Regions from separate parts of the Paraburkholderia sp. TE9906 genome, predicted to be linked through region 1. Evidence: riboswitches for the same ligand, from Rfam matches in the RefSeq annotation. Region 1 holds a riboswitch; the other holds the start of a gene.
What was found. Region 1 has a riboswitch for manganese ahead of ACZ9H4_RS12965 (TMEM165/GDT1 family protein). Riboswitches for the same ligand answer to the same signal wherever they lie in the genome.
Positions count from the first base shown of each region.

Region 1 (10,923 bases):
CGCCGTCGGTTCGCTCACCGCCGTGCTCCTCGCGAACTCGAGTTTCGTCGCGTCGCCGTTCGCCAGTGTGATGCGCAAGCTTTGCAGATAGTCGCCGCCCTCCATGTCCAGACGCTTGATCGATTGCGCGATCTGCGGCTGATTCGGCGTCAGCTGCATGCGCCATTGCGCGGCGCTGCCTTCGGCCTGCACGTCGAATTGCGAGTACAGCGCCGACAGGTCGCCGCCGAGCATCGCGCGCATCATCTTCGAGACCTGCGCGACGCCGCGCGTGCCTTGCGCGCTGCGGGCGCTCACGCGCCGACCGGCGGCGTCGACCTGCACGACGCCCGCGTCGGTGATCACATAGGTGGCTTTGTACGGCGTATCGATCTGCCAGAGCACGCCGCGCTCGCGCAGGAACAGCAGCGTGCCGTTGCTGACGAGCGGCTGTTTCATCGCGGCGAGCGTCTGCGTTTGGGTGAATTGCGCGCGCACGCCCTTGGCCTGGGCGAGGTGCGCGGCGATCTGCGAAACGAGTGCGGGGTTGCCGGCGGGTGCGGCGGCTGCCGCCGTTGCCGCCGTTGCGCTCACGGCCGGTGCCGGCCATGCCGCCACGCCAACCACGCCGATCAGGCTCAACGCACTCAACGCGCCCACCCTCAGCGCGCGCCATGTCATCGTCCCCATACTCGCTCCAGCTTGTCGAACACGACCGGTGGGGAGACGAACTGCAACTCCTCGGTCGCGGCATCGACCGCGACCTGGATCGTATAGCCCTTCGTCAGGCGCGTGCCGGATTCGCAATCGACAATTTCATAGCCTATTTTCAGGCGGTTTTCGTGTTCGAGCAGTTGCGTGCGCACATCGAGCTTCTGACCGTAGACGGCCGGGCGCACATACTTCAGATGCGCCTCGACGATCGGCCACAGATAGCCCGAGGCCTGCATCTCGCGGTAGTCGTAGTCGAACGCGCGCAAGAGCGCTGCACGGCCGATCTCGAAGTACTTCAGATAGTTGCCGTGCCAGCACACGTTCATCGCGTCGACGTCGTGAAACGCCACTTCGAGCGTCGCGCTCGCGCTCAGCACTTTCGGCGTTCCGCTCATGCGTTCGCTCCCTCACGATAGTCGTCGAGCAGATCGCAGGCGGCGATGCGCGCGGTCAATGCGCGCAGCTCGCTCTCCAGCGCCCGGTCCTCGGCGAGGAACGGCGACACCGCGCCCACGTCGTCGATAAACCGTTGCAGCGGCGCCGGCACCGGCGTCGCGCCGTCGATCCGCAAGCGCAGCCGCGCGGCCTGCACCGTCGCGAGCGTATGCGCGGCGGCCACCTGTTCGGTCAACTCCAGCACGCGCAAACAGTCGCGTGCGGCGATCGTGCCCATGCTGACCTTGTCCTGATTGTGCGACTCGGTCGAGCGCGAAAAAACGCTCGCGGGCATCGTGTGCTTCAACGCTTCCGCGGTCCATGCCGACGACGAAATCTGCACGGCCTTGAAGCCGTGATTGATCGCGGCGCGCGCGGCCTCGGCGCCCGACAGGTTGCGCGGCAAGCTGTTGTTGAAATTCACATCGACCAGCAGCGCAAGTTGCCGGTCCATCAGATCGGCGAGATTGGCGACCGCGACCTTCAGCGCATCCATCGCGAACGCGATATGGCCGCCGTAGAAGTTGCCGCCGTGCAGCACGCGTTCGTTGTCGGGATCGATCAGCGGGTTGTCGTTGGCGCTGTTCAATTCGTTCTCGACGTCGCGGCGCACCCACGTCAGCGCATCACGCGCCACGCCGATCACGTGCGGCGCGCAACGAATCGAATAGCGGTCCTGCAGACGATGCCCCGGCGTATCGTCGCGGCCCGTCAGATCGTCGCGGATCCATGCGGCTGCTTCGGCCTGGCCCGCGTGCGGCTTCACCTCGAACAGCGTCGCCTCGAAATGCGCGGCGCGGCCGTCGAGCGCCACGGTCGAGAGCGCGGTCAAACGCGCGACGAGCCGCGTCAGATGATCCGCACGGGCAAACGCGAGACAGGCGAGGCCCGTCATCACCGCCGTGCCGTTCATCAGCGCGAGGCCTTCTTTCGGTGCGAGCGTGAGCGGCGCGAGGCCGAGTTCGGTCCATACGTCACGCACATCGCGCAGCGCGCCGTCGAACTGCACGTCGCGTTCGCCGGCGAGTGCCGCCGCCACATAGGACAGCGGCGTCAGATCGCCGCTCGCGCCGACCGAGCCTTCGGCCGGAATGCGCGGCAACACGCGATGATTGATCAGATCGGCCAGGCGTTCGAGCAACACCGGACGCACGCCGGAAAAACCGTACGCGAGCGAGTTCAGGCGCGCGGCGATCACCGCGAGCGTTTGCGCATCGTCCAGATACTGGCCCATGCCGCAGCCGTGATAACGCGTCAGTTGCAGCGGCAACGCTTCGACCAGTTCCATCGGCACGTCGACCACGCAGGCGTCGCCGTAACCGGTGTTCACGCCGTAGACGGTCGCACCCGCGGCCAGATGGCGGCGCAGAAAATCCGCGCCGCGCTGGATACGTGCGCGCCATGCCGGGTCCGCGCTCAGCGCGACCGGTGCGCGCTGCCGCGCAATCGCGACGACCTCTTCGATCGTCAGTTTGCGCGCGCCGATCACGACCGCCGCTGCGTGCCGATTCAAGCCGGTTCCCGTGTTCGTGCCGGCTTCGCTCAGATCATGTTCGGCCATTCGCGCCTCGCTTGGGGCTGGCCCAGAAATCGAAGAAGTTGAACCATTGATAGGGAGCCTTGCGGCAATAATGTTCGAGACGTGCCGCATAACGCTGCGCCCACGTGGCGAGATGCTGCGCACGTTCGCGGCGCGGCAATTCGATGCGTTCGGCGAACGGCTCGAAATACAGGCGATAGCCGTCGCGCTCTTTCAGACAGAAGAACAGATAGACCGGACAGCCCAGCGCATGCGCGAGCACATAGGGACCTTGTGCGAACGGCGCGCTCGCGCCGAGAAACTGCGCGTCGGTGGTGCGGCCCGCTTCGTGCGCGGGCACGCGGTCGCCGACGATCACCAGCAGCTCGCCGGCATCGACGCGCTGCTGCATCAGCATCGCGGTCTCGGGACCAAAATCGCGGACTTCGAGCAGATGCCGCGAGAACTCGCTATTGGCCGACGCCAGCACGCTGTTGAAACGGCGCGCGTGCTCCGAGTAGACCACGGCGGTGACCTTCGCATGAGCGCCGTGCGCGGCGAGCGCGCGGGTCATCTCCAGGTTGCCGAGATGCGCGCCGATCACGAGCGCGCCCTTGCCGTTCGCCACTAATGCTTCGAACGCCGAACGATCGTCGAACGTCACGTCCGAGTCGTCGACGCGGCCGGACCACGCGGCGAGTTTGTCGAAACCCGACTGCGCGAACGCCAGCATGTGGCGATACGCGGACAACCAGCCCGGACGCGGCGTTTCGTCTTGCGGCGCGGCCGCGCCGAGATGCCGGAAGTAATTGCCCGATGCTTCGCGCGCGGCGCGTCCCGTCAGCAGGAAGTACGCGACGATCGGATGCAGCCAGAGCCCGGTGAAGCCACGGCCGAACAGCTTGCAACTGAGCGCGAGCAAGGCCATGCCGAGATGGCTGCCGCGTTCGGCGATCCGCCACCAGGCCTCGTCCCCCGGTTCGTCGGGTTGTTGCGCTTCGCGTGCTCCGTCGACGGGCGCGGCGCGGCGTGGCATCAGCTTGTGCGCGAGCAGCATCGGCAGACGCCACAGCATGCCGAACACGAGCCGCGTGTGGCTGCGGCTGATGCGCACATTGTCCCACAGCACGTCGAAATGCGACACGCCGTCGGCGGCATAGGTGACGCGCGTCGGAATCGAGCGGAACGCCGCGCGCCGCCAATGCAGGCGCACGAGGATCTCGATGTCGAAGTCCATGCGCGTGGGCAACGGCACGCTGTCGATCAGCTCGCATGCGAGCGCCAGCGGATAGAGACGGAAGCCGCACATCGAATCGCGGATCGTCAGCGACAGCGTTTCGATCCACACCCATACGTGCGTCAGATAGCGGCCGTAGAGGCGCGCTTTCGGCACACTCTCGTCGTAGACCGGGCGGCCGAGAATCACCGCGCCAGGCTCGGCGCGCGCGGCGTCGATGAAACGCGGCACGTCGCTCGCGTCGTGCTGGCCGTCGGCGTCGATCTGCAATGCGTGCGTGTAGCCCGCCTCGCGCGCGGCGCGCAGCCCCGCCATCACCGCCGCGCCTTTGCCGCCGTTGACGGGCAGCCGCCACAGCGTGAGTTGCTCCGCGTACTGCTGCGCGAGCGCGGCGAGCACCTGCTGGGTCGCGTCGTCGCTGCCGTCGTCGACGACGAAGATCGGCAGGCGATGCACCGCGAGATGCGCGACGGTCGCGCCGATCGCATCCTTGTGGTTGTAGATCGGAATGACGATGCAGGGAGCGAACTTCATCACGCGGGCTCCCGATAGACGATCACGCCCGACGCGCATTCGCGGCCGTCCAGCCGGTACGCGAACTGCACGCGCCGGCGTGCGGCGTCGTGGGCCAGCGTGAGTTTGAGCACCGCGCCCGGCGAAACCGGCGCCATGAATTTGAGCCGATCGATCGACGCCACCGCGCGCACGGCCGGCAGATGATCGGCGGCAAGACGCACTGCCCAGTCGACCTGGACCACGCCGGGCAAAATCGGCAGCCCCGGAAAATGGCCGGCGAAATGCACGAGCGTGGGCGGCACGCGCAGCGCGTAGTGCAGCGTGTCGCCGCTGTGTGCCTGGGTCCGCGCTTCGGCCAGCACTTCGATACCTTCGGCGCGCGCAGCGAAGGCGGCCGCCACCGCGCTGACCGGCAGCTTGCCGCGCGCGTCGAACGGCAAGCTCAGCCGGAAACGCCAATGACGCGGCAGCACCACCACGTCGAAATAACCGGCGAGATGCCGGCGTAAAGTTCGCGCGAGCAGCACGCGGCCTTCGTCGCGCAAGGCCGCGTTGCCCGCATCGGTCAATGCGACCAGCGCGCCCACGCGTTCGCGCGACGCGCCGGCAAGCGGCACGAGCGCCGCTTGCGCGACATACGGATGCAGCGCGAGACGCGCCTCCAGCTCGGGCAGCGACACGCGTTTGCCGTCCAGCTTCAGCACACGGTCGAGCCGGCCTTGCAGACGGAAGCGGCCGTGCTCGTCGCAGGCGATCTGGTCGTCGGTGCGGTGCCAGCCGGCGTGGCCAAGATGCGCAGAGCGCACGTTCAACGCGCCGTCCTCATCGCGGCGAATTTCGATGCCGCTCACCGGTTGCCACGCATCGGTCTGATCCTGACGCCGCCACGCGATGCCGCCCGTCTCCGTGCTGCCGTAGATTTCGAGCGGCGCCGCGCCGTAAGCCGCGGCGTAGTGCTGCGCGGCGTCGAGCGCGAGCGGGCCACCCGACGAAAAGAAGGTGCGCGGGGCCGGCGTCAATGACGCGAAGCCGGGCAATGCGGGCCAGCGCGACAACTGCGCGGGCGTCGAGACGACGACGGTTGCGCCGCATTGCTCGATGCGGCTCTGCAAATGCAGCGGCTCGATGCTGATCGCACGGTCGAACGCGCGGCCGGCCGCCAGCGGCCAGAGCACGCGAAACAACAAACCGTAGATGTGATGGTGCGGCACGCTCGCGAGCATCGTCGCGTCGCCCACCAGCGCGCCCCACTGCTGCTCGAGCGTGTGCACTTCGGCGTTGAACTGCGCGAGCGTCTTGAGGATCGGCTTGGGGCTGCCGCTGCTGCCGGAGGTGTAAAGCGTCAGCGGGGCTTGCGGGTCGATGGGGTAGGCTGTGCCGACGGCGGCGCTGGCGTTTGCATGCGCTTGCCGCGCAAACGGCGGCAGATCCGCATCGGTCAGCATCGCATCGTAGGCGTCGGCGAGATCGGCCAGATAGCCAGGCGTCGCGTTGGCCGGAATCACCGGCTCCTTGCCGCACGCGAATAGCGCGAACAACGCACAGGCGAAGTCGAACGGATCGTCGATGCACAACGCGTAGCGTTGCGCGGCCTGCGTTTGCACTCGTGCGATCCATGCCGCGACGCGCGCGCGAAACGCCGCGCGGTCGAGCACCTCGCGGCCGTCCCGGCACACCGGGGTGTTCGACGCAGCTTCCCCGCAAACCGAAAGCAGATCATGCAACGCGATCATGCCGCCTCCGAACGCGCGGCGCGCGGCAACACGACCAGATAACGCCAGATGAACTCGGCCACGAGCAGCACGCCGATCAGCCCATAGGCAATCGCGCCGTTATACAGCGACCAGTTCGCGCGGCTCCAGTACAGCGCCGTGTAGGCGGAGAACGCGCCGTTCAGCACGAAGAACGCACACCACACCTGCGTCACGCGTCGCGTGTGATGGACCGCCGCGGGCGGCAGATCCGGATTGCCGAGGCGCGCGAATTTCTCGATCATCGACGGGCCGCGCACGAGCGTCGTGCCGAACGCGATCAGCAAACCGAGATTGACGAGCGACGGGTAGAGGCGCAACAGCAGTTCGCTATCGGTGACGACGATCGCCGCCGACGCGACACTCAGCAAGCCGACCACGCTCCAGTCGATCGCGGACAGACGCCGCAGCGAAGCCGCGACGGGGCCGTTACCGGCCCAGCGCTGCAGCCACAGAATCGCAAACAGCATGCCGCCGACGAGGCGCGGCTCGTCCCAGCGCCACGCGCACAGAATCAGCGCGGGATACGCGAGCTTCAACAGCACCTGCACGACGGTCTTGCCCCAATGGCGCTCCGTGCCAGGCGTCGCTGCGGCAGCGTCGGGCACCGCCGTTGGCACTCGCGAGCGCGCGACCGGCATCAGCCTTGGGCCGCCAGCAGGGATTCGACCGCACCGATCACGTCGCCGACCGTGCGCACCGATTTGAATTCTTCCGGCTTGATGCGGCGGCCGGTCATTTCCTGCAGTTTGATCGCGAGGTCGACGGCGTCGATACTGTCGAGATCGAGGTCTTCGAACAGGTGCGCGTCGGGCGTCACCCGTTCGGGCTCGATGGCGAAGTTCTCTTTGAAGATCGCACGGATACGTTCAAGAATCTCTGCGTCGGACACGGTTTAATCCCCCTTCTTTGCGGTTTCGTTCGCAGCGTGCGCCGCTTCGCGCTGACTCTCGACCAGCGCGGCCAGCGTGCTGATCGAGCGAAAATGTTCGCGCGTGCGTTCGTCATTGGCCGCAATGGTCAGTTGGTATTGTTTGCGCAGCACGATGCCGATTTCGAGCGCGTCGATCGAATCGAGACCGATGCCGTCGGTGTCGAACAGCGGGGCATCGTCGTCGATATCGGCCGGGCTCAGGTCTTCCAGATCGAGGGCTTCGATCAGGAGCTGTTTAATTTCCAGTTTTAAAGAATCCATAATCGAACAGGTGCCGGGTAATGTGAGCTTCGACGGCGCTCGTTACGCTGCGCGCCGCCAAAGCCGGAGTCGTGTCATGGGCGGCGAACTGCTCGACACCGAGCGGCTCGAGCACGTTCACGCGCATGCGGAACGCGCGCGCCGGCACGTCGTACCAGCGCAGCTGCCGGGTGAACGCGGGCGGGTCGCAATCCATCAGCACCGGCACGATCGGCGCGCCGGCCTTCAATGCCATGTGCGCGAAGCCGCGCGAAAAAGCGTGCAGCCGGTTCGGCGCGGGACTGCGCGTGCCTTCGGGAAAAATAATCATCGTGTAGCCGGCCGCGAGCTGCCGGGCGCCCGCTTCGATCAATTCAGTGGGGTCCGCGTTGCTGACGTATTCCGCCGCGCGCACGATCCCCCAGAAACACGGGTTGCGCCAGTGCGCGTTCTTCACGACGCAGCAGGCGCGCGGCGTGAGCGACAGCAGCACCATCACGTCGAGGTAGGTCGGGTGATTCGCGACCACGATCGCCGGGCCGCCGGTGCGTAGCGCGTCCGAGCCCGACACGTCGAGCTCCATCACGCCGATGCGCCGCAACACGGCGACCAGCGCGCGGAAAAACCAGTGGATCACGCCGGTCACCACCCGCTGCCGCGACGCGCGATGCGGCCACAGCCACGCGAGCGGAAACACCAGCACGGAAAACAGCACGCCGCACACGCCGAATATCACGAAGGCGATGCCGGTCGCGCAAAAACGCCACAGATAATCAAGCCGCGCGGTCATGCCAACTCCAATGCCAGATGATGCCTGCGCGCTGCCAGCACGCAGGCTGGCCGGTTTCCAGGCAGTACAGCAACGCCTGGCTTTGAGTCGCGAAGAACGCGGGCGCGGCGTGTGGGGCGGTGTCGGTGCTTGTGCCCGCGCTCAGGCCATTGCCGGTTTCGCCGGGCTGGACTTCGCCGGTTTCGCTTGCGCCGCCGAGCGGTCCTGACGTCTGATCACCGGCGGCGCGTGACAGGGAGCACACCATGTGCCCGGTCGCCGCCTCGCGGTCGAGCAGAATGGCGAGCGCGCCACCCTGCACTTCGTCTTCGATCGTGCCGTACGCCGCGTCCGCCGGTTCGTCGGCGTACACCAGCAATACCGGCGAGTCGGGCTGCATCGCGTATTGTGCATGCGCTTCCAGCAGTGCGTAGCCGAGGGTTTGCGCGCCGGCCGAAATCGCGCTGGCCGCCGAGCGGTCACCGCGCGCGATACCGAACACGCCGGTCATCGCGTTCAGCACCGACAGGCTGAACGCGCTCGGCGAAACGGGCTCCCCGGCGCTGATGCTGCGCAGGATGTCGGTGGTGCGGCGCAATTCGCCATGCCGCGACCCGAACACGACCCGGACCGCGTCCTGCGCGACGCAGTCGTGCGCGACCTTCAGCGCGACTTTGGACAGCGTGCTCAGACGACGCCGCACGATCGGCTCGATAAAGCCAATATCGGGTGCGGCAGATGCGGTGGCCGGCCAGCTAGACCAGCGACCGACCGGAATGGTCCAGTGCAGATCGGGCATATCGGTGCTTGCGCGTTGAAACGGGAGAGAGGCTCAGGCGCCAGACGGAACATGAAACCGTCACGGCCTGCATGCGCCGCGCGGATCGGCGATCGCCAGCCGGTGGGCACTTTTCTTATAGGGTCAGCGCATTAACGGCACTTGGCCCCAATTGTTTAGAGGCCTGTGACATTTAATCAGATGAATCGTCCCAGGCTCTCCTGGTCGGCGGAATCATACTGAATATTCTGGATTAAATCAGCCAGAAAAGACGTATCCATCTGTATCCGTATCCCCAGTGCGACGGATGGTCAAATGGCGGCGGGCCGCGGATTAACATTTTGCGCGGCGCGCCGCGATCCGGCGGAAAGCCCCTTCCGGTATGTTTCCGATCGAGCCGGCGGCTGGTCAAAAACGCCAGATCTGCGCAAATACTTTCATTCGACTTTCTCGACAGGTGTTTCACATCGGAACATTTGCACACAGGCGAGTTGTTCGCGCGGGCTCGACATGCGAGAAACGTTTCCCGGCCTCACCTCGCTCATTGCCAATCCGACTACGCAACGCCGCGGCCGCCGCACAGCCCGCTTGAGCAATCAGACACATCCTTGCCTGCTATACTCCGTCGCTCATTGGGGAGTAGCCGCCCCGCGGCATGTCCGCACCGCTGTGCCTGGGTGCGTCGAACGTGCGGTTCGCGGGGGCGCCTGTCAACAGACTTGGCCTTCATGGCCATGGCAGCCGCAGCCTCTGGCCTGGCGAGACCGATGATCCACACGCGCCGCAACAGGGCCCGGCGTGTCGTGGGTCGTCGCTCGTACACATCTCGGCCCGAGGAACCCACACAATCGTGAATCACGCTTTTCTCATTTCGACCGGAGCGGTCGCGCTCGCCGAGATCGGCGACAAGACGCAACTGCTCTCGCTCGTGCTCGCGGCCCGCTACCGCAAACCCGTCCCGATCATCCTCGGCGTGCTTACCGCCACCCTCATCAATCACGCGGGTGCGGGCGCGCTCGGCGCGTGGCTCGGCTCGCTGCTCACGCCGACCATCATGCGCTGGGCGCTGGCCGCCTCGTTCGTCGCGATGGGCCTGTGGATCCTCGTGCCGGACAAGCTCGACGACGACGAAGCCAACACGAACCGCACGCACTTCGGCGTGTTCGGCGCGACCGTGGTGGCGTTCTTCATCGCGGAAATGGGCGACAAGACGCAGATTGCGACGATCGCCCTCGCCGCGCGCTTTCACGATTTCTTCGGCGTGGTGGCGGGCACCACGCTCGGCATGATGATCGCCAACGTGCCGGCGATCCTGCTCGGCGACCGCTTCGCCCACCGCCTGCCGACCGGGCTCGTACACGGCATCGCGGCGGTGCTGTTCGTGGTGCTGGGGGCGATGGCGTTGTTTGGGATCGGCGTTTAGGCTGCGTTTAGGCTGTGCCCGGGCGACTTCTGTGTGGTCTTCAGGCGGCGCTGCGCGCGCGGGTGCATCGCGCTAACGTTGCGCGTCGCTGCATCGGCCAGCCTGTAAAACGCCACATCGCGTGAGACGCCCCTGCTTCTCACGACTGCAAAAACAGAACGGCCCGGCAGGGATAACCCGCCGGGCCGTTCTCATTGCGCTTCAACCTGCGCCACTCTGCCTGCCCCCTACTCCGCCGCCTTGGCACCCGACGCCGGAACCGGCACCCCGGCCGGCGCGCCGCCGGTCGCGACCACTTCGTTCGCCGGGCCGCCGCCCTCGCCGCGCGGAATCTTCACCGTATGCACCGCACCGTTGCCGAGCGGGAAATCGGCCAGCGCGCTGCGCGCCAGATACGGCATCGCCCTCACCAGCGACGACTCGCCGCCCGAGTTGCGGGCCGTCACGTTATAGACCTCCTTGCCGCTCGCGCGCTCGGTGATCCGTATGCCCAGCAGATGCGTGAAAATCGGATAGGTCTGGTTCACGTACGTGGCCGGATACGGACCCCACGGTCCCCACGGGTCGAACGGGCGGCCCCAGTACGGCGACGGCCACGGGTTGTAGTACACCGGTTGCGCAACCGTCA
Region 1 is NZ_JBWCCT010000004.1:442,811-453,733, reverse strand. Features, by position in the region: gene ACZ9H4_RS13015 (outer membrane lipoprotein carrier protein LolA) at 1-669, opposite strand, end outside; gene ACZ9H4_RS13010 (acyl-CoA thioesterase) at 657-1,088, opposite strand; gene ACZ9H4_RS13005 (HAL/PAL/TAL family ammonia-lyase) at 1,085-2,689, opposite strand; gene ACZ9H4_RS13000 (glycosyltransferase family 2 protein) at 2,676-4,418, opposite strand; gene ACZ9H4_RS12995 (ApeI family dehydratase) at 4,418-6,133, opposite strand; gene ACZ9H4_RS12990 (COG4648 family protein) at 6,130-6,792, opposite strand; gene ACZ9H4_RS12985 (acyl carrier protein) at 6,792-7,043, opposite strand; gene ACZ9H4_RS12980 (phosphopantetheine-binding protein) at 7,047-7,346, opposite strand; gene ACZ9H4_RS12975 (lysophospholipid acyltransferase family protein) at 7,321-8,115, opposite strand; gene ACZ9H4_RS12970 (beta-ketoacyl synthase chain length factor) at 8,099-8,893, opposite strand; yybP-ykoY riboswitch at 9,495-9,665, shown strand; gene ACZ9H4_RS12965 (TMEM165/GDT1 family protein) at 9,723-10,295, shown strand; gene ACZ9H4_RS12960 (DUF4136 domain-containing protein) at 10,523-10,923, opposite strand, start outside.

Region 2 (10,923 bases), on a different contig from region 1:
CTGAGCCGTGACAGGGAATGCGACGCCGTGCTGGATGGCGTCCGCCACCGCGATATAGAACCCGGCGTAGTCGCCATTGCGCGTCGGCACTTCGCGCTCGACTTCCTGGCCGCCTTCCTGCACGCGCAGCAAGCCTGCGGTATTGCCGGCGCCGAAGCCTTCGTCGCCGGGCCGCAGGCCTGCTTTCAGCTGGTCTTCCTGCGTGTCGAGCCCGTGTTTCACATAGCTGCCGCGCGTGCCGTGGATCGCAAAGCGCGGCGCGACCAGCGCGGTCAGCGCGCTCGCGTGCAGCACCACCTCGAACTCGCCGTAGCCGAGCTGGATGTGCACGTAGTCCGGCGCGCTCGCCTGGTCGCGATGCGTGCGCACCGTCGCCGAGACCGTCTGCGGGGCGCCGAAGAGCGCCAACGCCTGGTCGATCAGATGCGGCCCGAGGTCGAACAGCAGGCCGCCGCCGCGCGACGCCTCTTCGCGCCAGCGCTGCCGCACTTCCGGCCGGAAGCGGTCGAAATGCGATTCGTACTGCGTGACGCGCCCCAGTTCCACGCGGGCGAGCAGATCGCGCACGGTCAGAAAATCGCCGTCCCAGCGGCGGTTGTGGAACGGCATGAACAGCTTGCCCCGCGCGAGCGCGATGTTGGCAAGCGTGTGGGCGTCGGCGGCGCTCAGCGTGACCGGCTTGTCGACCACCACGTGCTTGCCGGCTTCCAGGGTGCGGCGTGCGAGGTCGAAGTGCGTGTCGTTGGGCGTGGCGATCACGACGCAATCGATGTCGTCGAGCGCCAGCAGCGCGTCGAGGTCGGCCACGACTTTCGCGTGCGGATAGTCGGCCTGCGCGCGTTCGGGCTGGCTCGTCGCGATGGCGGCGACGCTTGCGCGTCCGCAATGTGCGATCACCGGCGCATGAAAGGTCGCGCCAGCAAAACCGTAACCCATCAATCCAATATTTAGCGATCCGGGCATGCGTGTCTTCCTGCAAAAACGGCGCGCCGCTTTGCCACCGCGGCGACGGCGCGCAACACCGTAATTGTGGCATGTCCTGAAGGCGCACCGTCAGCGTCGTCGCGGTGAATTGTCGGGGGGCGCTTTGGGCCGGCCCGGGTGCCGGTCGCGGCTAACCGCCGGGGCATCCGTCGCGGCGTCCATGGCAGACATCCGTGTTAACATCGCTCCTCTCGCGCGAAACCGCGCCGGACCGGAATACCCTCGCACCCCTGCGGGCGCCCGTTCCAGCCGACGCTGCCGCGCAGCATGCCCCCGGGCCTCCCGCCGGCGATTTCACGCCGGCGTGCCCTCGACCACCGCTTCTAACCGCATCACCCATCCACAGACGATGTCCGCAGGCCTGAACCCCGCTCAAAATGAAGCGGTCCGCTATCTTGACGGTCCGTGTCTCGTGCTCGCCGGCGCAGGCAGCGGCAAGACGCGCGTGATCACGCAGAAAATCGCGCACCTGATCGAAGCGAAAGGCTTCGAGCCGCGCCACATCGCCGCCGTCACGTTCACGAACAAGGCCGCGGCCGAAATGCGCGAGCGCGTCGGCAAGCTGCTCGAAGGCAAGACGCTCACGACGCCCGGCAAGGAAGGCCGCAAGGTGCCCGTCAATCAGTTGACGGTGTGCACGTTCCACTCGCTCGGCGTGCAGATCCTGCGGCAGGAAGCGGAACACGTCGGCCTGAAGCCGCAGTTCTCGATCATGGATTCGGACGACTGCTTCGGCATGATCCAGGAGCAGGTCGGTTCGACGGACAAGGGCTTCATCCGCAAGATCCAGTCGATCATCTCGCTGTGGAAGAACGGCCTGATCATGCCCGAGGAGGCGATTGCGATCGCCGCGAACGAGGACGAGCATCAGGCCGCGATCGTCTACCGCAACTACGTGGCGACGCTGCACGCGTATCAGGCGGTCGATTTCGACGACCTGATCCGCCTGCCCGCCGAACTGTTCGCGAAGAACGAGCAGGTGCGCGAGCGCTGGCAGAACAAGCTGCGTTACCTGCTGATCGACGAGTACCAGGACACCAACGCGTGCCAGTACGAACTGGTGAAGCTCCTCGCGGGCAAGCGCGCGGCGTTCACGGCAGTCGGCGACGACGACCAGGCGATCTACGGCTGGCGCGGCGCGACGCTCGAAAATCTCGGCCAGCTCAGCAAGGATTTTCCGAAGCTGCATCTGATCAAGCTGGAACAGAATTACCGCTCGACGGTGCGTATTCTGACCGCCGCGAACAACGTGATCGCGAACAATCCGAAGCTGTTCGAAAAGAAGCTGTGGTCCGAACACGGCATGGGCGACACGATCACCGTCACGGGCTGCAACGACGAAGAGCACGAGGCGGAGTCCGTGGTGTTCCGCCTGTCCGCGCACAAGTTCGAGCGGCGCGCGAATTTCCGCGATTACGCCATCCTGTATCGCGGTAATTTCCAGGCGCGCATTTTCGAACAGGTGCTGCGTCGCGAGCGGATTCCGTATGTGCTGTCCGGCGGCCAGTCGTTCTTCGACAAGGCCGAGATCAAGGACATCTGCGCGTATCTGCGTCTGATCGCCAACGCCAATGACGACCCCGCGTTCATCCGCGCGATCACCACGCCGCGCCGCGGCGTCGGCAATACGACGCTCGAAGCGCTCGGCTCGTTTGCCGGCCAGGCGAAGGTGTCGCTGTTCGAGGCGGTGTACATGGGCGGCATCGAGGCGCGCTTGTCGCCGCGTCAGATCGAACCGATGCGCGTGTTCTGCGACTTCATGCAGCGCCTCACCGATCGCGCCGAGAAGGACGCGGCCGGCACGCTGCTCGACGAACTGATGGACGCGATCCACTACGAAGCGTATCTGTACGACGCGTTCGACGAACGTCAGGCGCAGGCCAAATGGCAGAACGTGCTGGAGTTCATGGAGTGGCTCAAGCGCAAGGGCACCAAGGCCGAGCCGGAGGGCGCCGCCAACAGTGACGCGACCGGCTACGACACCGCCGACGGTTTCGGCGACACCGGCAAGAATCTTCTCGGCCTGATCCAGACCGTCGCGTTGATGTCGATGCTCGAAGGCCGCGAGGAAGATCCGGATGCGGTGCGGCTTTCGACTGTGCATGCGTCGAAGGGGCTGGAGTATCCGCACGTGTTTCTGGTGGGCGTCGAGGAAGGCATCATGCCGCATCGCGGCGGCCCCGACGACGAACCGATCGACGACGCGCGCATCGAAGAAGAGCGCCGGCTGATGTACGTCGCGATCACGCGGGCGCAGCGCAGTTTGCATCTGAACTGGTGCAAGAAGCGCAAGCGCGCGCGAGAGACGGTGGTGTGCGAGCCGTCTCGCTTTATCCCAGAAATGCTGCTCGACGATGCGCCGCCGCCGACGCCCGAAGAAGCGCCGATGTCGCCGAAAGACCGGCTCGCGAGTTTGAAGGCGCTGTTGCAGAAGCCTTGAGGAAGCACGCGTAGCCTGGCGCGGTGCGTGCTGTGCTGCTTCGCGCTGCTTTATCGCATTCGTCGCGTTCGTCGGTTCGTAAGACCCTGTGCATGGCAAGTGCTTCGGCAGTTTTCCGAGCGCTTGAGCTAGAGTGGCGCGGCTCGTCGGCCGAATGTCGGCGGGCGTGAATGGGAGATCGCCCGCATGACCTTGCCGCCGCTCGCACCGTATCGCCGCGCACTCGACATTTATATCGACGCGAAAGACAACACCCGCGCCCAACGCATCGCCGAAGCGTTCGCGGCGGACGCGGTGCTTACCATTTCACTGGCGACATCGGCGATCGCGTTTCCGGCTCGCACCGTCGGCAGCGACGCGATCGCGAAAACGCTCGTCACCGATTTCGGCGCGCAATACTCGCGATGCCGGACTTACTACGTGTGCGATTCGCTTGACGTGCAAGCCGGCGTGATCGACGCGCTGCCCTGGCTGGTGGTGATGCGTGAGACGGCGAGCGGGGCATTGCGCGTCGGCCACGGCGTGTATCGATGGACCTTCGACGAGACGCCGGTCGTCACCTCTTTCGACATCCATATCGCCCGCATGGACGTGGTGCCCGATGCCGACGGCGCATTGCTCGACGCATTGCAGGCGAGCCTGGACTATCCTTGGCTCGCGCCCGCTGCGTTGCACGCGGGTTTCACGGCCCTCGCTCGCAGCACGCCGGCATTGGCCTTTGCCGACGCGTTCAGCCGTCCCGCGTGGGCGCCGGACCCGCACCATCGGTGCCTGACACAGGCATAAGCGCATCGCGCATAAAAAAATCCCTGCATCGCATCACCGCGCGTGCAGGGATTTTTTGTTTAGCGGCCAACGCCGCGAGCGGCGTCTCGAAAGCCTTACTTCACCGCGCTGACCATGTAGTCGACGGCGGCCTTCACATCGGCATCCGACGCGCTCGAACCGCCTTTCGGCGGCATCGCGCCCTTGCCGTGCAGCGCGTAGTTGTAGACCGTGTCCATCGGCTCCTTCAGGCGCGGCGCCCAGGCTTCCTTGTCGCCGAATTTCGGCGCGTTGAGTACGCCCGCCGCGTGACACGCCTGGCAGACCTGCTGATACAACGCCTTGCCGGCTTGCGACGCATCCGCGCTTTGGGCGGCGCCGGCTGCCGGTGCCGCGGCTTGCGGGACGCTCGCCATCGCGGCCATGGCCGCGGCGGCTTGAGCCTGGGCCGCACCCGCGTCCGAAGCGCCCGCCGGCGCGGCTGCCGCGGCCGCACCAGAGGCCGCCGCCGCGCCTGCGGCCGGCGGCGCCGGTTCGGGGAAGCTCGCGCCGGAATTGTTCGCCATGTAGGCCACCGCGCGGGCGATTTCGAAGTCGCTGTAGTCATCCGGGCTGGTGCCGCCGCGCGGGGGCATCGCGCCCTTGCCCGCGAGCGCCGTGTGCCAGAGCGTGTCGAAGCCCTGCGCGATGCGCGGCGCCCAGTCGGCGGTATTGGTGAATTTCGGCGCGCCCGCCGTGCCCGCCGCGTGACATGCGGAGCAAACGGCTTTATAGACTTCTTCGCCGCTCCTGTAGACGCGCGGCGCACTGGCGTCGCGAATTTCGACCTGGGCTAGCGGCTTGATGCGGGCGGTGACTTCGGCTTCGGAGAGAGAGTCGGTGCCGGCGCCGGTACGTGTCGAATTATCGACATAAACCGCCAGCAGAACGATGATGACGATCGGCACAGCAAACCCGGCGATGATCGCGGCGACAAGTTGCGCTGGGGTTTTGATCGGGGCTCCGTGTGGTGCTTCGCTCATGCTTGTCTCGTCTCCGTGGGTATGTGAGCGGTACAGCGTGACGGCAACTTCTTGTTCTATATCAGCCACGGACGATTATAGACGCAAGATTTCGACGGCGGCGAGGGCGGCGGCGGGCTGTTCAGCAGGCGTTTACCCGGAGCGCAAGGAGCGGCCGGAAGGGCCCGGAGCCTGCCATATCGGCCGTCCGGTGGACGGTGTGGCCGAAACCGGGTATCCTTGCGGTCTCGCTTTGGCGTCGCATCCGTTCTGGTTGCCGCGCTTTCGTGTTGAAGCGCCCGTAGCTCAATGGATAGAGTACTGCCCTCCGAAGGCAGGGGTTGCTGGTTCGATCCCAGCCGGGCGCACCAAATCTGGCCGAAATTTCGGCACTGGTTCTCCTCGTTTCATCTCCCCCGTCTCTACTGCATCCTCGAGTTCGTCGCATATCGCAGTCGTCGATCTGGCGTGACCTCAGTTCCATCGACTCGCATTTCCACATTCGCAGTCCCCGCCGTCCTATCCACGACGCGAAAATTCAACGCGCGTCGTTGCCGCTGTCATGTCAGCACAAGCTTGTTGAAAGCGGCGCCTGCGATTAGAATCCCCCGGTCACTGGGGAGTAGCCTTCCTTCATCCTTTGAAGGAGAGCGCGTCAACATACTTGGCCTGCGGGTCATGGCGCGTTCGACCGGTTCGGTTTGGCGAGACCATTGTCGTACTGCCTCGTTCTGGTCGGACGGGTGGCGGTGCGTCATTGGTTCGTCACATACGTCCGACCGTGGAGTTGCCCTGTGAATCACCGTAGGTTTGCGTCAAGCGCCCCGACATATTCCCCGCATGCTTTCGCATCGGCTCATCATCCAGCGAGCAGCCGTGCTTTCGACGCATGCGCCGGGAGCCTTGCATGACCGGTTTGCTTGTCGAACTCGCCATCATGCTGCTCGTCATTCTGGTGGCAGCCGAACTCTTCACCAATGCGCTCGAACATCTCGGCGAACGTCTGAAAATCTCCGAAGGTGTGACTGGCTCGCTGTTCGCGGCTGTCGGCACCGCGCTGCCGGAAACGCTCGTGCCGCTGCTTGCTATCGCGGGCAGCTCGAGCGATAAGACCGTCAACCATGAAATCGGCGTCGGCGCGATTCTCGGTGCGCCGCTGATGCTCTCCACGCTGTCCACGTTTCTGATGACGCTCGCCATTCTTGGCGCGCGCGGGGTCAAGGGCTGGGTCGCGCCGGAGCGCACCGGCTTCACGCGGGACCTCAACTATTTCCTGTGCGCGTTCGTGCTGGCGGCCGCCGCGATGTACGTGCCGCACGAGCAGATGATCGTGCGCGCGCTCTTCAGCGTCGCGCTGGTGGGTGTCTACGTGACTTACGTGGTGATGACGTTTCGCGCGTCGAATCAGCTCGTCGACGCCGGGCACGGCACCGAAGCGCCCGGCAAGATGCTGCTGTCGCGTCTCGGCTTGCCGACCAATTTCGCGACCATCGTGCTGCAACTGATCGTGGCCGTCGCGTTGTTGGTGTGGGGGGCGGAGGGGTTCATCCACGGCGTGCGGGGGGTGTCGCAAGCGGTGGGCGTGTCGCCGCTGCTGTTGTCGCTGCTGATCATTCCGATCGCCACGGAGTTGCCGGAGAAGGTCAACAGCATCCTGTGGATCCGGCGCGGCAAGGACACGCTCGCGTTTGGCAACATCACCGGTGCGATGGTCTTTCAGGGGACGCTGCTGCCGGCGATCGGCATTCTGCTGACGCCGTGGACGCCGCGTATCGAAGTGGTGACTGGCATCGTCATTACGTTGGCCGCGGCCGCGTGGCTGCGTATCAATGTGCGTGAGCGCGGTGTGCAGGTGTGGGCGTTGCTGGTGTGTGGCGTGCTCTACGCCGCGTATCTGGCGGTGACGCTGACGCGTTGACCGGAGCGGGCACGCGAGTCGGCCGGTTTCAGTGCTCCATCCGATGAGTGTCGCTGCGGCCAGACCAAGGCTCGATGCCATCGGGAGTGGGTCGACTGTTAGCGGCCTTGACCGGTCGTTAACGGCGGCAATCTGGCGGGCTTGAGGCCCGCATTTGCAACCTGCTTGCGCAATCCGGCGTGCCGATGTTTTCGTCTGCCGAATCGACGAATATGCGTGTTGTCCCCATAAAGTTTTTCCTGGACGGGCCGTTACCACAAACAAGGCGGGCGGCAAACGAACATAGCTGCCTCGTTCGCTGATGCCTTGATCAATATGGCATGTAACGGGCTGACGGCCCCAACAGGAGAATTTTCATGCTCGGAATTAACAGCAACATCAACTCGCTGGTTGCACAGCAGAACCTGACCGGCTCGGGCAGCGCACTGTCGCAAGCAATCACGCGTCTGTCGTCGGGCAAGCGCATCAACAGCGCAGCGGACGACGCAGCAGGCCTAGCCATCTCGAACATCATGCAGACCCAGATCAACGGTCTGACGCAAGGTGTGTCGAACTCGAACGACGGCGTGTCGATGGTGCAAACCGCATCGAGCGGCCTCTCGTCGCTGACGAGCAGCCTGCAACGTATCCGCCAGCTCGCGACGCAAGCGTCGAACGGCAGCATGACCGATACCGATCGCGCGGCGCTGCAACAGGAAGTGGCGCAGCAAATCTCGGAAGTGAACCGTATCGCGTCGCAAACGACGTACAACGGCATGAACGTCCTCGACGGCTCGTTGGGCAGTACGTCGTTCCAGGTCGGCGCAAACGTCGGTCAGTCGATCTCGCTGAATCTCTCGCAGTCGATGTCCGCTGCTTCGATTGGCGGCGGGGTTCCGGCAGCCGGCAACACGCTCGGCTCGTTCTCGGTCTCGCTGGATAACACGGGCGCTGCTGCGGCGGCTCCGGGCATCACGTCGATCACGGCTTCGTGGGATTCCTCCAAGAACGCGGTCTCGTACACGGACCAGAACGGCAACGCTATCACCGACGCGTCCACGATTTCCTACTACACGGCAACTACGGGGGGCACGATCCCGGCTGCAGCGGGCGATCCTTCGGATACGCTCACGGTTGCTGCCAACGCCAACGCTACTATCACGCAGATCAACGTGCTTGCCGACGGTAATGGCGGCTTCACCCTCACGGACCAGAATGGCCAGGCCTTGAATGTCACTGCTGCTACCAACATCTTCGCGAGCGCAACTACTGCTCCTGCTACGGACGCCAACGGCAATACCACGATGAGTGGCGAAACCGGCGCGCAGATGGTGGCCGACATCGAAGCGGTCACGGACGCTGGCGTCACGACTGACGCGAATGTCGTGGCTGCGGACAAGGTTACAGCCGCAGTGGGCACGACCATCGACAAGCTGACCACGTCGAGCTCGGTTTCGCAGATCGACATCTCGACCAAGGACGGTGCTTCGGCAGCAATGCTGACCATCGACAACGCGCTGAGCGCTGTCAACAACCTGCAAGCGACGCTCGGCGCGGCGCAGAACCGCTTCACCGCAATCAGCACGACGCAGCAGGCCCAGTCGACCGACCTGTCGTCGGCACAATCGTCGATCCAGGACGCCGACTTCGCGCAAGAAACGGCTAACCTGAGCAAGGCGCAAGTGCTGCAACAAGCCGGTATCTCGGTGCTGTCGCAAGCGAACTCGCAACCGCAGCAGATCCTGAAGCTCCTGCAGTAATCGGCTTCATGTAGCAGCGCAACGCGTGCCGCCCGCCCCACCCGGCGCGTGGGACGCAAAACCATCGGGAGGCCTGCCTCCCGATTACCGCTTTCAGATCTGAATCGATTCACACGGAATCGCCGAAACACGGAGCCCGTCCATGTCCACCGTATCCTCGACCGCAAGTTCGATCGCCAGCACCGTCGCCGCCACTACCGCCGCGAGCAACGCCGCGCTGCAAGCAGCAGCGCAATCGATCATCAGCGGTTCGACCAATTCGTCGATGGACGTGAATTCGCTCGTGACGGCACTCGTCAACTCCAAGATCGCCGGCCAGGCCGCAACGCTCGCCGCAGAGCAGACGACCGACAACACCCAGATTTCCGCCTACGGCACGCTCTCGGCGGCACTGTCCGCGCTGCAAGCCGGACTGACCTCTCTCTCGGACGGCACTGCCGTGAACGACTTCACGGCGACGATGAGCGGCACAGGCACAGGCACCGGCATCACGGCCACGGCGGCCAGTGGCGCGGTAGCGGGTACATATTCGATTGACGTCGCCCAGGTGGCGACGGCGCAGGTGCTGACGTCGAGCGGCTATGACGCGAAGACCGCGCTCGCCTCCGGATCGAGCACGATGACGCTCTCCGTGGGTGGCAAGAGCACGACGATTTCGCTCGACAACTCCAATAGCACGGTCTCTGGCATCGCGGCGGCGATCAACGGCGCGAGCAACAACCCGGGTGTTTCCGCGACCGTCGTCAACGGCGCGGACGGCGCCCACCTCGTGTTGCACTCGACCTCGACCGGTTCCGCGGGCGCGATCAGCGTGCAGATCAGCGACTCGAATGCGAGCGACGCACTGAACAATCTCGCCGTGTCGAGCAACAACGGCACGTCGTTGACCGGTACGTCGAGCGCCACCAGCGCGCAGCTCGCGGCCAATCAGTCGACGCTCGACGACGGCTCGGGAACGGGCGTCAAAAGCACGTCCTACTGGACCCAGACGACGGCCGCGCAGGACGCCTATTTCACGATCGACGGCACAGGCGTCACCAGTTCGACAAACACCGTGACTTCCGCACTGTCCGGCATCACGCTGAACCTCTCGGCCGCTTCGGTCGACACGACTGGTTCCGCGCCCCAGACACTGACGGTCGCCCAGGATACCACCTCGCAGGCGAACACGATCAACCAGTTCGTGACGCTGTACAACACGCTCGTCACGACGATGGGCGCGCTGACCGCGTACAGCTCGACTGCGACATCGCAGGGCGCGCTGCTCGGCGACTCGACTCTGAACATGGTGCAGAACCAGCTGGCCTCCATCGTCTCGACCGGTGTCAAAAACGGCAACTCGACGACGAGCCTTGCTTCGATCGGTATCACGCTGAATGCGGACGGCTCCCTCGCGGTCGACGACGACACACTGAACAGCGCACTGAAGAACAACCAGTCGACGGTGGCCTCGCTGTTCAACTCCACCAACGGCGTCGCGGAGCAGTTGAACACCAACATCACGAGCTATCTGTCGGATAGCGGCGTCATCAAGACGCGCACCGATGCGCTCAACGCGGACCTGACCAACCTCACGACGCAACAGACGTCACTGACGAACTATCAGACGCAGCTCACCAGCACGTACAACGCGCAGTTCACCGCGCTCAACACGCTGATGGCGACGATGAACAGTAACTCGCAATATCTGACGCAACTCTTCGGCGGCACGAACAGCGCCGGTGCGCTGTCAGACAACAAGAACTGAGCGCAGCAGAGAGACTTCACATGGAATTCGCGACACGCATCGATCGCATCTGGGAACTCACCAAGTCCATCGAACAGGCAGCGGCTGTCGCCGAGTGGGAAAAGGCGGCGGAGTTCGCGAGCGAGCGCTCGCCGCTCCTCATGTCGCTCTCCGCATCGCAAGCGGGCGCCGCGCTCGATGTGCTCAGGCAGGTTCACGAGATCGATACCCGGATCGCCGCAGAGGCGCAGTTGGCTCAGGGCGAATTGCAGACTGAATATCGGATGGCCATGCAGGCAACGCGTCAGGCGAACCAGTATCAACGCGTCGCGCAATTCTGAAGCCAGCGG
Region 2 is NZ_JBWCCT010000008.1:147,809-158,731, reverse strand. Features, by position in the region: gene ACZ9H4_RS22680 (oxidoreductase) at 1-963, opposite strand, end outside; gene ACZ9H4_RS22675 (UvrD-helicase domain-containing protein) at 1,334-3,424, shown strand; gene ACZ9H4_RS22670 (hypothetical protein) at 3,611-4,210, shown strand; gene ACZ9H4_RS22665 (c-type cytochrome) at 4,306-5,211, opposite strand; tRNA gene ACZ9H4_RS22660 (tRNA-Arg) at 5,486-5,561, shown strand; yybP-ykoY riboswitch at 5,796-5,963, shown strand; gene ACZ9H4_RS22655 (sodium:calcium antiporter) at 6,098-7,108, shown strand; gene ACZ9H4_RS22650 (flagellin N-terminal helical domain-containing protein) at 7,465-8,847, shown strand; gene fliD (flagellar filament capping protein FliD) at 8,990-10,594, shown strand; gene fliT (flagellar protein FliT) at 10,615-10,914, shown strand.
Region 2: it holds a riboswitch for manganese, as region 1 does, so the genes downstream of both, ACZ9H4_RS22655 (sodium:calcium antiporter) here and ACZ9H4_RS12965 (TMEM165/GDT1 family protein) in region 1, are expected to answer to the same signal.